One region of the Priestia sp. USM5 genome, then DNA from elsewhere that is predicted to be linked to it. Evidence: riboswitches for the same ligand, from Rfam matches in the RefSeq annotation. Region 1 holds a riboswitch; each other region holds the start of a gene.

Region 1 (4,206 bases):
ATTCATATAATGGTCCTTGCTGAGACGCTGCAACTGAGATACTGTCCGTAGATGTTCCCGTAGCAATCGTCTTTGTAGCTGGATCTATGACACCCAGCTGTGACAGCGTTTTTGTTTTGGCTTCTGTAGCGGCAATAAAAAGCTGTAAAAACGCCGCATCCGTAAGCGTGCCTTCCACGAAAAAAAACATATTAATTGTACCGGGAGAGGAATAAAATGGAACAGCTTCGTCAGCTGTAATATCCACTGCGTTTCCTACTCCAGCCGTTATCACGGAAGCTACTCTTACTCCGTAGCCTTCATAACAGTAAACCGCTCTTTCTTTTAACCAAACCGCTGTCATCAACCCTACGATTTGCTCATGGCGCACATTTTCTTTCATCAAATATTGCTCATACTCTAAAGAAGGAGTATCTGAATAATAGTCTTTATGAACAAATCGATTGTAAAAGGTGTCCGTTTCCATGATGCCTGTTCCTAAAACGCCTGAGCTGTATGTTTTATAAGAAGTCTCGGTTTTCATGATTAAAAGCTCAGGCCGTTCTTCAATTTTAAGATGTGAAAAGGGACCAATCCCCTTTTCAATTCGAACTGGAATATGGTCCCTCTTTTTATTTATTGTACACCTCAGGGTATACTGCTTTTGCTAAGTCCTCTAAGCCATCTACAATACGAGGTCCTAAGCGGTTGATTTTGTTTTGATCAACCTTTTCGATGTTCCCCTCTTTTACAGCAGTCATGCTGCTCCAAGCGGGACGCTTCATAATCTCATTTTTGTCTGCATCATACGTTGCGATAATAACGTCAGGGTTTAACTTAACAACTTGCTCTTCAGAAAACTTAACCCAACCCTTTTGACTAGCCGCTACGTTATCAGCACCGATCATAGTAAGCATTTCGTTCATGAACGTACCTTTTCCTGTTGTATAAATCTCAGGAGCTCCCGATACCTCTATCCATACTTTTTTACGATCTTCTTTTGAAATCGTTTTTGCTTTTTTCTCAATTGAAGCTACTTTTTCTTTCATGTCTTTAATTGTTTGATTAGCTTCTTTTGTTTTACCCGTTAATTTACCAATTTGCGTAATAGAATCATAAACCGTATCAAACGTTGTTGAATCTTTTACAACAAATACCGGAATACCCGCACTTTCAATTTGTTTAAATACTTCATCTGAAACGCCCATACTTGAAGCGTGTGCCAGCACTAAATCAGGATTTAAAGCAATAACTTTTTCTGCATTAACGTTCATATCTCCCACCTGCGCTTTTTTCTTTACGCTTTTAGGATAATCATCGTTGCTTGTGACACCGACTAATTCTTTTTCAAGGCCAAGGGCATATACAATCTCCGTATTACTTGGCATTAATGAAACAATTTTCTTAGGCTGTTTTTTCAACGTAATTTCTTTATCACGCGCGTCTTTTACCTTCACTGGAAACGCAGCTTGTGACGTTTGTTCTGTATCTTGCTTCGTTTTTTTATCACTGTTGCTTTGGCTGCCTGCACCGCATGCAGCAAGTACGATGACTAACAGCGCAATAATGGAATACGAAAGCCATTTTTTCATCTAAATACTCCCCCTATATATTGTTCATTGTGAATACGAAACCTCCACGTTAAAGAAAAAGCAAATGATCATGCAAAAAGCAGCGCTATCCCGTTTTTTCCGCTTTGACTATGTATACTGCTCGGCAGCAGCTTCAAAATAAAAAAGCTTTACTTTCAATTGAAAGCAAAGCAGGTAACGTCAAGATAAGCAGGAAAAGAATCCGTTCACTATACTTGATATGTATGTTCATTACCCTGCTTCACCCTTCCTCGAAGGTTTCACAGCTAACAATAAGGCAGGTCTCCTGACTTACGCACAAAGCGCTTACAGTGGCGGGACCGCGCAGGTTTTTCACCAGACTTCCCTTTTCACTCAATCTTTAAATTGAGACCTTATTGCTTTACGATTATTCACTTGTCCTAGTATACCCCACTCATCGAAAAATGGAAATAGCCATTCTCACAAAAAAAGCTGCGAGAATGCTCTCGCAGCTTAGGGAATTAAAGAGTTGCTAAAAATTCACGGACCGCTTCAGGCGTTTTAGCATTTGCACTGTGCAGGTGCGCAATTTTTTCACCGTTTTTATATACAAGAAGAGAAGGAATACCCATTACATTGTTTTCAGCAGAAAGTTCTTCAAACTCATCCTTGTCAATTTTAAACCATGCTTTATCTGTATTTTCGTCAACGATTTCATCAATAAACATATCCAAACGTTTGCAATCAGGACACCACGTTGTCGTAAAAATCCCAACGCTTAGTGTTTCATTCTTAATTTGTTCGCGAAATTGTTTTTCTTCCGTAAATTGTTTCATTGTGTTACCTCCAGCGTCTATTCGTTCCTTCCTACAATTCTATAGTAAGAAGTCTGACTTCATTATAAACGATTTTTTTATCGTTGTGCTAATGTTTCAGCTTATTTAGACCATAACGGTTTTAGACGTAAAAAAATGCTAGCTTAAAAAAGCTAACATTTCGAAATTGTAGAATGTTGTGTCTATTATCAGCTGAACCACTTAGGCGGCATGTTTCGGTTCCAATAAATTTTCCCTAAATCATAATGCTTTTGAAAATTATCTGCGGCCGCATGATAGTGAAAATTAAACCAGTATCCATCTTTTGGAGGATTTTCACGCCGTACATGAAACCGTATTAAGTCCTGACCGGTTTCCCGGTCATATACATGGAAAATCTTTTCACCGTAGCCAGCAGCAGGGTGCTCGCTTATCTCGAGATTCTGAATTGACTGTTCACGTTCAGTGCCAATGTCGGTCAGCACTTCTTCAATTTTAGGTAACACTGCTTGACGAAATTCATCTTCAATGACAGGACCAATTTTTGTTCCGAATTTTTCCACTGACTGTTTTTCAGCTGATTCCATTGCATACGTAACAAATGATGAAACGTCTTCATATTTTGGTTCTTCATATGGCAAATGAATATCTTCTATAACAGCTGTGACAGGAGTTGTTTCTCTTACATACCCTGCTTTATGTTGCTTGTCCGCTTTTGCATCATCAACGTATAAATATTCTGGTGGAGTGACAAGCCCAAATGTAAATACTGTAATAAATACAATTAGCATTCTTTTTATCCATCTAGGCATTCGTATCTTTCCTTTCTCATCTTTTCCCATATGGTCTTTTCATATTGTAAAATTCATTATCATAACTCACTAGGTATTGTAACATACTTATTAATTTTTTACCTATATTTGCTTATTCATTTATGCTGTCTACGGGCATTTGACGACTTTTCAGTTACCACCTTCCTTCTTCTGTTTGAGGTTGTCACACCGAGCGGAAACCTATACAAGATATTCCTTTTTTGCTGGATGCTTAAACACAAAAGTATTTTTATGTTCAAAAATATATCATACTTTTATGAACTTTAGATGAAATTCATAAAAAAAACTTCCAAAACTTTTTAATTCCTAAAAGGTTTTGGAAGTCTTTTCAATGAGCGTAATTAATTTTACTTTTTTGGTTATTTTTGTATATCAATTGTCCCGTAATGAAACTTTGATGTTTTTCGTTTTTGCACAGTAAATCCATGCTCTTTAAAACGACTGCTTTTCCAATGATCTTTTAGCACGACCTTTTGTTTGGCTACTCTTTTTGCTTCTTGTATAGCCATTGACGTCAGCGTGGTATACAGTGCTATTGCTTTAATACCGTTAATTCCATTCGATTCCTCAATTTGTTCTTGAAACATAGGATCAAAGTAGACAACATCAAAAGAATTATCTTCACAACACGCCAAAAACGATTCAAAATTTTGATGAACCACGTTTATACGCTTCATTGCATCATTCAACTCTTGTACGTCACTTTCCCAATTTAAAAGTCCTTGTTTGACTAAATAAGCTACATAGCGGTTGCCTTCTAGTCCGACAACTTTCCCGTTTTTCCCTACTGCTGCGCTCGCCATCATACTATCCGATGCAAGACCAAGTGTACAGTCAAGCACGCTCATTCCTTTTTCTAAACCAGCAGCTTCAATAAACGGATCTCGTTCTCCGCGCAGCCATCTCTTCACTCTAAACATAGCGGAATTTGGATGAAAAAAAATAGGTTCTTCTTCATTTTGGACGTGCAATTCTACTCTATTTTTACCGACAACCAGCACGTCTGCCGCTTCAAGATTTTGAAGA
Region 2 (4,206 bases), 620 kb from region 1:
CTGTTTGCATCAGGATCGCTTCCTCCTCGCCCTAAGACAATAACAGCCGTGTCTTCAGCTGGAGTTTCTAAATTTTCTCCTGATTCTTGTAATCTCGTTTTTAAAATTTCAAGGGCTTCTTCATGAACGCCAATGGGACGTCCGTACACGAAGTTTACGTGTGGATATTTTTCCTTAGCTTCATCTATAGCCGCCGGAATATGTATTTTTGAGTGGCCAGCTGGCAAGAGCATAATTGGAACTACAACTACATCTGTCGCTCCTTTTGCCACACATGTATCAATGCCTTGACTTACATTCGGACGTTCAAACTCTAGAAAACACGTTTCTACTAAAATAGATGGGTCCCAATCATGCTTCATAGTCGAGATAAACTCGCGAATTTGATCGTTCCCTTCAGGATCTCTACTTCCATGACCGACAAATAAAACTGATTTCATATAATGCCCTCCCATTTTTAATCTCCACACGGAGCTGGTTCTACTTTTATTTTTGGTGTTATATCTTGATAGTCGAATCCATAAACATTCTTCACACGCTTAAAGAATTTATGAAACCGCTCATTTGGATGACCTTTTTCTTTATATTCATGGACAATGTTCTCCACTATTTCAACAATGTCATCGGGCGCTATGCCTTCCGCCACAATTTGACCTGAATGGGCGTTTCGTCCAACCGTTTTAGCCCCTAAAAATAAGTCAAACGCACCTTTTCTGTAGACAATGCCGATATCTTCTTGAACAGCACCGTAACAGGCCATACCGCATCCATTAATACCAAGCTTCAGCTCTTTTGGCATGTCCATTCCACCGAGACGCTTTTGTAATTGTTCCGTATGCGGGATGGCGTCACTTTTTTCTCCATCACAAAAATCACACGCTTTAATTGTAAACACGTCTCCGACTGGAGATAGTAAAAAGGAAGCTGATTGGAGCTTTTTAATAATCACATCTGGCTGAGCCGTTGGAATTTGCAGTTTGATTTGATGGTCAGGCGTATACTCCATCGTACCTTTTTCACCAACAACTTCTGCTAGTGTTGTCATTTGAACGGGCGTAAACTTCTTATTTGCAAGCCCTGGACTAACTGCCACTTCAAAAATAGACTCAATTGGCTGGTGTACGACCGGTGAAGTAGTTTCACCTAAAATTGCTTGAAGCGCTTCTTCTGCCAGAGCTCGTGAAGCTGCTTTTTCTTCTTTTGTATTCTGAACATCTTCAATAGCTGAAGCCGTTTGCTTTACAGTCTCCTCTTGATCAAGAGCCCATGGTTCTGCTTCTTTTCGAAGTCGCTGATGCGGTCTTAGCGGCTGCTCTGTTTGGTTGAGGGTATATTTCCGCTGATACCCGCGCGGTGTAATCATTAAGTCATCGTAAAAGAACGTAGATGAATTTCCGACAACAACGGTAGTCAGCATGCCTATTTCATGATTTAACATGTCTTTTAAATTGGTCATTACCACTTCTTCACGGTCACGATAAGCGCTTTTCACAAGACCAACAGGCGTATCGGGGGAACGGTATTTTAATAAAATCCTTTGCGCTTCCACAATTTGTCTTGTGCGTCTTCCGCTTTTCGGATTATAAAAAGCTACTACAAAATCTGCTTGTGCAGCTGCTTCGATTCGTTTTTCGATTAACTCCCAAGGCGTAAGGTGGTCACTTAAACTAATCGTACAGGCATCATGCATCACGGGCGCCCCAAGGAGGGATGCGCATGAATTAATAGCCGAAATGCCAGGAATCACTTCCAGCTCTACGCCCGTTTCTTTTTTCCATCCTTTTTCAATCAACACTTCATACACAAGGCCGGCCATTCCGTATACTCCTGCATCTCCGCTTGAAATGACCGCCACGGTTTTTCCCGCTTCAGCTTGCTTTACGGCTTCTTGTGCACGGCTTACTTCTTCGGTCATTCCTGTACTAATAATTTGCTGATTCGTTAATAGTCCTTGAATTAATTCCACATAGGTTTTATAACCAATGATCATATCACTTTCTTGAATGGATTCTCTTGCTCGCTGTGTAATATGTTCAAAGCTTCCTGGGCCGAATCCAATAACTAACAGTTTACCTTTCATGCTAGCTCCTCCTTTATGCGTTACTTTTTACTTTGTCAATTCCTTCTATGGAGTCACTCTTTTCCGGAGAAACAAAACTGTTTTGATCATATTCATAAATAAGTGATTCCTTTATACTGCAGCCTCCTGCTAAATGTTCTTCAACAATTCGATGAGCTACGTTTTCAGTGACCTGCTTGTACCAATCTCCTGAAGGGTACACGATAGCTACAGGAGCATCTTTGCATCTTCCGTTACAGCGCGTACGGGTTGTGTGAACCGCTTCATCTAGATTCAGTTCAGTCACTTTATTTCGAATAGCTTGCGTGGCTTCTTCTCCACCTTTTCTCATACAGCTGCTTCCATTACAAATCAATACGTGATGTTTTGTTCCATTTAAGTTCCACGTCGTCACACTTATTCGCTCCTTTACTAAAAAAACGCCTCTATCAATGATAGAGGCGCAGAAAAATTCAAACTAAGTTTTTGCACTTCCACCTATATCCCGTAGGGTAAGCTTCGCATTAGAAAAAGGCTGGTTTCCTGACTTCGATTCATCACTTGATTGCGCCTTCCCGAATACAGTGGCATATGCAATCAGCTCCTCTTCACAGTGGCGGGTACCGCGCTGGCTTCACACCAGACTTCCCATTTAACGCAATGTGAGCATTGCGCACCTTTTTTGCACGATATGTAGTTTTGTGCTACGAGAAAAACCCGCTTCGCTAATATGCGAGCAGGTAAAACGTCAGAATAAAAGTGTACACGAATGCCACTTTAAGCCAACGTTTCCCTTCCCGCTCCCCGGAGAAATAGAAACTTCACAATAAAGACAGGTCTCCTGACTTGTGTATCATTCTACTTGAGAACCTTCCCGTGATTTTTCCACAGTGGTTATACTCGTTCGTCCACACTTACAGTTGCGGGGGCAGTACTGGTCTTTCACCAGTTTCCCTATTAAGCCTTCTTGGCATCTTTACTGTTGCTGTTTGATATATATGAACCTTTTAAACTATCAGAATAATAGAAGTAACTACCATATCATAGCGTACATTTTTTTTTATTTCAACTCTATTCTTTTCGTAAGATACAAGAAGCTATAAAAAAAACAAGAGCATAAAGTCAGCTCTTGTTTTTTCATTATATAGCTACTAATGTTAAATGAGGATCATTATAATACACGACTTCTGAAAGAACTTTACAGCCATTTGTTTTTGCAAAAGCTTCTCTCGCCTGCGTTTCAGTTTCAAATTCAAACATTTTCATTTCTTTTCCAGCATATACCGTCAGTACCCACATGAAAAGATTCGCCTCCGATTATTGTAGTGATCGCTATATCCACATTATGACGAAACCATATCCTTTTGAAAACCCATTCTACAAAACTTGTCACAAGAAACTTTTAAAAATTTAAAAACATTTTAACTTCTGTAAATGAACAAAATGTACAAAAGGTTTAAGCCGTATTATACCTCTTTAAAAAAGGTGCTTTTTTTACCAACTGTTGCTTCACCAGTAAAAATATATATAGTATTTATTAAAAAAAGAAGCCGGACAGCCGGCTTCTTTTTTAGGAAAGGAAAGTACAGACATCACAGTCCCGTCCTGCTCTTTGTTTTGCATAAAAATACACTAATTAAATATTCCTTTCTTAAAGCAGAACCATGTTCGATTGCACATAGTGGTAAAGAAGCTTGTACGTATGGTTCAATGAATCTTGATGCGTTCTCTCAAACGCATGAGAAGAATCAATTCCTGGACCAATTAAGCCGTGTACGATGTCATGCCCGGCACGAATAGCAGCAGAAGCATCTGATCCGTAAAACGGATAAATATCTAATTTGTACTGAATATCATGCTGCTTAGCTAGCTCCACCAAATGCTTTCTCAAACCGTAATGATATGGGCCGCTTGAATCTTTTACACAAATAGACACGGTGTATTCATCAGTAGATTGTCCATCTCCCATGGCACCCATATCAACCGCTAAGTATTCTACCGTTTGAGGCGTAATATTCGAATTTCCTCCGTATCCAATTTCTTCATTATTTGAAATAAGAAAGTGCGTAGTGTATGGCAGTTCGATCTGCTCTTCTTGAATTGTTTTCATGAGCTGAAGCAATAAAGCTACGCTTGCTTTATCATCG
Region 3 (4,206 bases), 1.4 Mb from region 1:
ACTTTTAACTAAATTTATTTAGTAATAGGGGGATTAACTAGTTGATGAATTTGACGCTTCATGAACGTTCTGAAAAGTTATTAAAGCAAAGAATTAAACAATTAAATCCGAGAGATCCATTCAACTTTGTTTTTATGGGCGACAGCAGAGGTGACGGACCAAACGATAATTGTTACACGATGAGCGGTGAATTTGAGCTTGTGTTAAAAAAGGCGGTGGAATTGAATCCGCTGTTCATTATTCATGGGGGAGACACCGTGTATACAGGAGAAAAGAGGTATTTGGAGCACTTTGTTAAAGTTGTCGAAAAAATAGCACCAAACATTCCCGTGTTTGTATGCGTAGGGAATCATGATGAATTAAACCTTGAAGAAAGCAACCTCGAAAACTTCAGAGCCACTATCGGAAAAGTGCACTGGGTCATTGATATTCCTGTCTTTAACTTCCGGTGCATCGCATTAAATAATATCATCAGTCCCAAGAATAAAATATATGGATTTACAGATAGAGAGCTGAATTATTTAGAGCAGCAGCTAGAGGATGCTCCTCGTAATACCGTTGTAGCCATGCATGCGCAGCCAAATATTGGCCGGTGGTCAGACCTGGGAGGTTTTCCTGTAACGACTCCTCAGAGTCAAGAATTTTTTGATTTAATTCAAGAACATCGCGTGAAAAAAGTGTTAGTCAGCCACGTGCATGCGTATGACGAGCAGTTTATTAGAAAAAACAGAAACGGGTCGTTTACGCTTGGAAGAGGTACTGATTTTGTATTATCAGGAGGCGCGGGTGCTCCCCTTGATTTTGAACCGCCTTTAATTTTAAATAATTATAATTTTACGGAGTTTTTTGTTAGCCGGTACGACATTTTAGGACCTCTTCTTTGGAAGGATTTTGGACGACCTCGAAGAAGTTGTTTGTAAAAACAAGAAAGTAGAAAGCTAGGTTCAAAAAAAAGAGGCTGGGAAAAAAGGGTTTTAGGCGAAATGAAAAATGAACCACTAATCAAGCATCTTGATTAGTGGTTCATTTTTTTATTAGGGTAAACGTAGATTTCATGTGTATAGGTCTTTCTAGCAGGTGATTGGAGCACAAGACGAAGACTCCTGCGGGAAAAGCGGAACACGTGAGACCCCACAGGAGCTTATGCGACGAGGAGGCTCAGTGACCGCCCGCGGAAAGCGAAGTCTTGTACGGAAATCAACTGCGGTGTCACAAGCGATTCAGCTCATGTATCCCATTTGCCTTTAGATTGGATTCACTTGGTTATGTCTCAACCTCTTTTGGAAAACCGTACGAAACCTTGTAGCAGAAGGCCCAGTCAAGCGTTATAATAGATAGTGAATGATGATATATTCTCTATATTTGTCATATATTTGTATTACATATGTAATTGAAGAAAAATATTCACTTGATATACTGTTTAATGACTTAACTTTATCTTAACATTCACAGTGAAATGCGTGTTTATAGAGGCTTAAAACATACACAGCAAATGGAGGAGCTATCATGGCAAACGAAAAGATGCAAGAAGGACTCAATCGTTTTATTAAGGAAGATTTAAATGACCTTTTAGGTAGACTGTTCCCCCTAATGGACCGAGAATGTGCGGAAGAAAAGAGAATGCTTATCGAAACGGCGGTAGAGTACATCTATTCTTCAGGGTATCATCAAGGAGCAAAAGACTTGATCGAAACACATCGAAAAGATGATTACAAATTATTAAGGCAAAAATTAGCGTCAACGCCTCCTGAAAACTAATTTTTTTGAAATTTCTTTTGACAACATAAATGTAAGGTGTTAAGATGACTCTACATTCAAAATATTATAAACAATTAAAACTCTTATTGAGAGAGGCGGAGGGACTGGCCCTGTGAAGCCCGGCAACCATTTAACAATCTTGTTAAAAAGGTGCTACATCCTGCAAAGCGTACAGCTTTGAAAAATAAGAGAGGATTTCATAGATACTATGCCTCTCTATTCATGATAGAGAGGCTTTTTATTTTATGTGAATATGTTTTGAATGAACAATTTCATAGAAATGCATCAGGTGCTGTGTAACGAATGTACGCAGCTTAAAAGGGAAGACCGGTGAAAAGCCGGCGCGGTCCCGCCACTGTAATGGAGAGCAACTTATTAACCACTGTTTCATGTTGAAATGGGAAGGGATAGGAAGCGATGAACCTAAGTCAGGAGACCTGCCTGTTGTATGCACTTAAGCTCTACGGGATATAGAGAGGAGTGAGGAATACGTGTTGAGAAAAACAGGCTATCTCAACTTTAGTTAAGTATGCGTATCATCTCTCTTTTCATTTCGAAAAGGGAGATTTTTTAGTTTAGCGATAAAAAAATATATAGGGAGTGGAAAAAATGAGCAGTGTAAAAAGTTCAAATGTAGGTTATCCAAGAATTGGTGAAAAACGAGAATGGAAAAAAGCGCTTGAGCAGTTTTGGGCAGGAAAGCTAGAGAAAGATATCTTTCTTCAGGAAATTGAAGCTCTTCGTCTTGGGCATCTGAAAAAACAGCGTGACGCAGGAATTGAATTAATTCCAGTCGGCGATTTTAGCTTATACGATCACGTGTTAGATACAGCCGCTATGTTTGGTTTGGTGCCAAAGCGCTTTGAATATAGCGGAGGCCCGGTATCCCTTGAAACGTATTTTGACATCGCCCGAGGAACAAAAGGTGCGGTAGCCTCTACGATGACAAAATGGTTTAACACAAATTATCACTACATTGTACCCGAGCTTGAGGAATGTACGCCAGCACTTGTAGAAAATCGCCCGCTTCAATTTTACAAAGAAGCAAAACAAAAGCTGAATATCAAAGGCAAACCCGTTATTTTAGGTCCAGTAACATTTGTGAAGCTGTCAAAAGGATATAAAAAAAGTGAGTTTAAAAAAGTAGTTGAACAATTTGTTCCTCTTTATGCAACAATCTTAGCGGAGCTGCAGGCAGAAGGCGTGGAGTGGGTACAAATAGATGAGCCGGTTTTAGCTACAACGCTATCAAAAGAAGACCTGGCACTGTATAAAGAAGTCTATGAAGCTTTGAAAAAAGCGGCACCGAATGTAAAAGTCATTTTGCAGACGTATTTTGACAGCGTAGATTACTATAAAGAAGTAGTTGCTCTTCCTGTTCACGGAATTGGATTGGATTTTGTACATGACCGAGGCGAAAATCTCACGGCGCTTAATAAATATGGGTTTCCAACTGATAAAGTGCTGGCAGCAGGAGTGATTGACGGACGAAACATTTGGCGTGAAAACTTGGACGAACAGCTTTTAACAATCAGTGAAATTGAAGAAGCCGTATCAAAAGACCGTTTGATTCTGCAGCCTTCATCAAGTTTATTACATGTTCCTGTCACGGTGAAAAGCGAAAAAACCATTGAGCCAATTCTAAAAAACGCGCTGTCTTTTGCAGATGAAAAGCTAAAGGAAATCACGCTTTTAACAAAAGCGGTGCAGCAAGGAAAAGAAGCAATAGAAAAAGAAATAAGTGAAAGTAAACAGGCGATTCAAGCATTAAATGGATCATCTTTTCGAAACCATCAAGACGTGCAAAAAGAGCTGAAGCAGCTGCACAGCTATAAAGCACAGCGCCAAGCGTCGTTTGACGTACGTCAACGCGTTCAGCAAGAAGCGTTTCAACTGCCGCTTCTTCCAACGACAACAATTGGAAGCTTTCCGCAAACAAAAGAAGTGCGAAAAGAGCGTCTGAAGTGGCGTAAAGGAGAGTTAAGCGATGAAGCATATGAAGCGTACATTAACGCTGAAATCAAAAAATGGATTGAAATTCAAGAAGACATCGGCTTAGATGTCCTTGTGCACGGAGAGTTTGAGCGCACGGACATGGTTGAATACTTCGGTGAAAAATTAGGAGGTTTTCAGTTTACGAAGTTTGGCTGGGTGCAATCATACGGTTCTCGCTGCGTGAAGCCGCCGCTTATTTACGGAGATGTCTCGTACGAGCAGGCGATGACGATCAAAGAAACGGTCTACGCACAGTCTCTAACCAATAAGCCTGTTAAAGGAATGCTGACGGGGCCGATTACGATTTTAAACTGGTCATTTGTGCGTGATGATATCCCGCGCTACGACGTGGCAAATCAAATTGCGCTTGCTCTTAGAAAAGAAGTGGAAGCACTTGAAAGTCAGGGCATCTCAATGATTCAAGTAGATGAACCGGCGCTGCGTGAAGGACTG

Evidence for each region. Region 1 has a riboswitch for cobalamin ahead of ACWATA_RS14555 (ABC transporter substrate-binding protein). Riboswitches for the same ligand answer to the same signal wherever they lie in the genome.
Region 2: it holds a riboswitch for cobalamin, as region 1 does, so the genes downstream of both, ACWATA_RS11360 ((2Fe-2S) ferredoxin domain-containing protein) here and ACWATA_RS14555 (ABC transporter substrate-binding protein) in region 1, are expected to answer to the same signal.
Region 3: it holds a riboswitch for cobalamin, as region 1 does, so the genes downstream of both, metE (5-methyltetrahydropteroyltriglutamate--homocysteine S-methyltransferase) here and ACWATA_RS14555 (ABC transporter substrate-binding protein) in region 1, are expected to answer to the same signal.

What each region holds. Positions count from the first base shown of each region.
Region 1 covers NZ_JBSGKN010000001.1:2,696,607-2,700,812, forward strand. Annotated here, with positions in the region: gene ACWATA_RS14550 (adenosylcobinamide amidohydrolase) at 1-631, opposite strand, end outside; gene ACWATA_RS14555 (ABC transporter substrate-binding protein) at 612-1,571, opposite strand; cobalamin riboswitch at 1,831-1,963, opposite strand; gene ACWATA_RS14560 (thioredoxin family protein) at 2,054-2,368, opposite strand; gene ACWATA_RS14565 (YpjP family protein) at 2,557-3,159, opposite strand; gene ACWATA_RS14570 (class I SAM-dependent methyltransferase) at 3,540-4,206, opposite strand, start outside.
Region 2 covers NZ_JBSGKN010000001.1:2,080,494-2,084,699, reverse strand. Annotated here, with positions in the region: gene ACWATA_RS11370 (sirohydrochlorin chelatase) at 1-440, opposite strand, end outside; gene cobJ (precorrin-3B C(17)-methyltransferase) at 458-2,080, opposite strand; gene ACWATA_RS11360 ((2Fe-2S) ferredoxin domain-containing protein) at 2,094-2,474, opposite strand; cobalamin riboswitch at 2,576-2,755, opposite strand; cobalamin riboswitch at 2,874-3,052, opposite strand; gene ACWATA_RS11355 (hypothetical protein) at 3,200-3,358, opposite strand; gene ACWATA_RS11350 (M42 family metallopeptidase) at 3,711-4,206, opposite strand, start outside.
Region 3 covers NZ_JBSGKN010000001.1:1,278,635-1,282,840, forward strand. Annotated here, with positions in the region: gene ACWATA_RS06775 (metallophosphoesterase family protein) at 45-920, shown strand; gene ACWATA_RS06780 (hypothetical protein) at 1,078-1,248, shown strand; gene ACWATA_RS06785 (hypothetical protein) at 1,507-1,758, shown strand; SAM riboswitch class I at 1,839-1,949, shown strand; cobalamin riboswitch at 2,029-2,217, shown strand; gene metE (5-methyltetrahydropteroyltriglutamate--homocysteine S-methyltransferase) at 2,368-4,206, shown strand, end outside.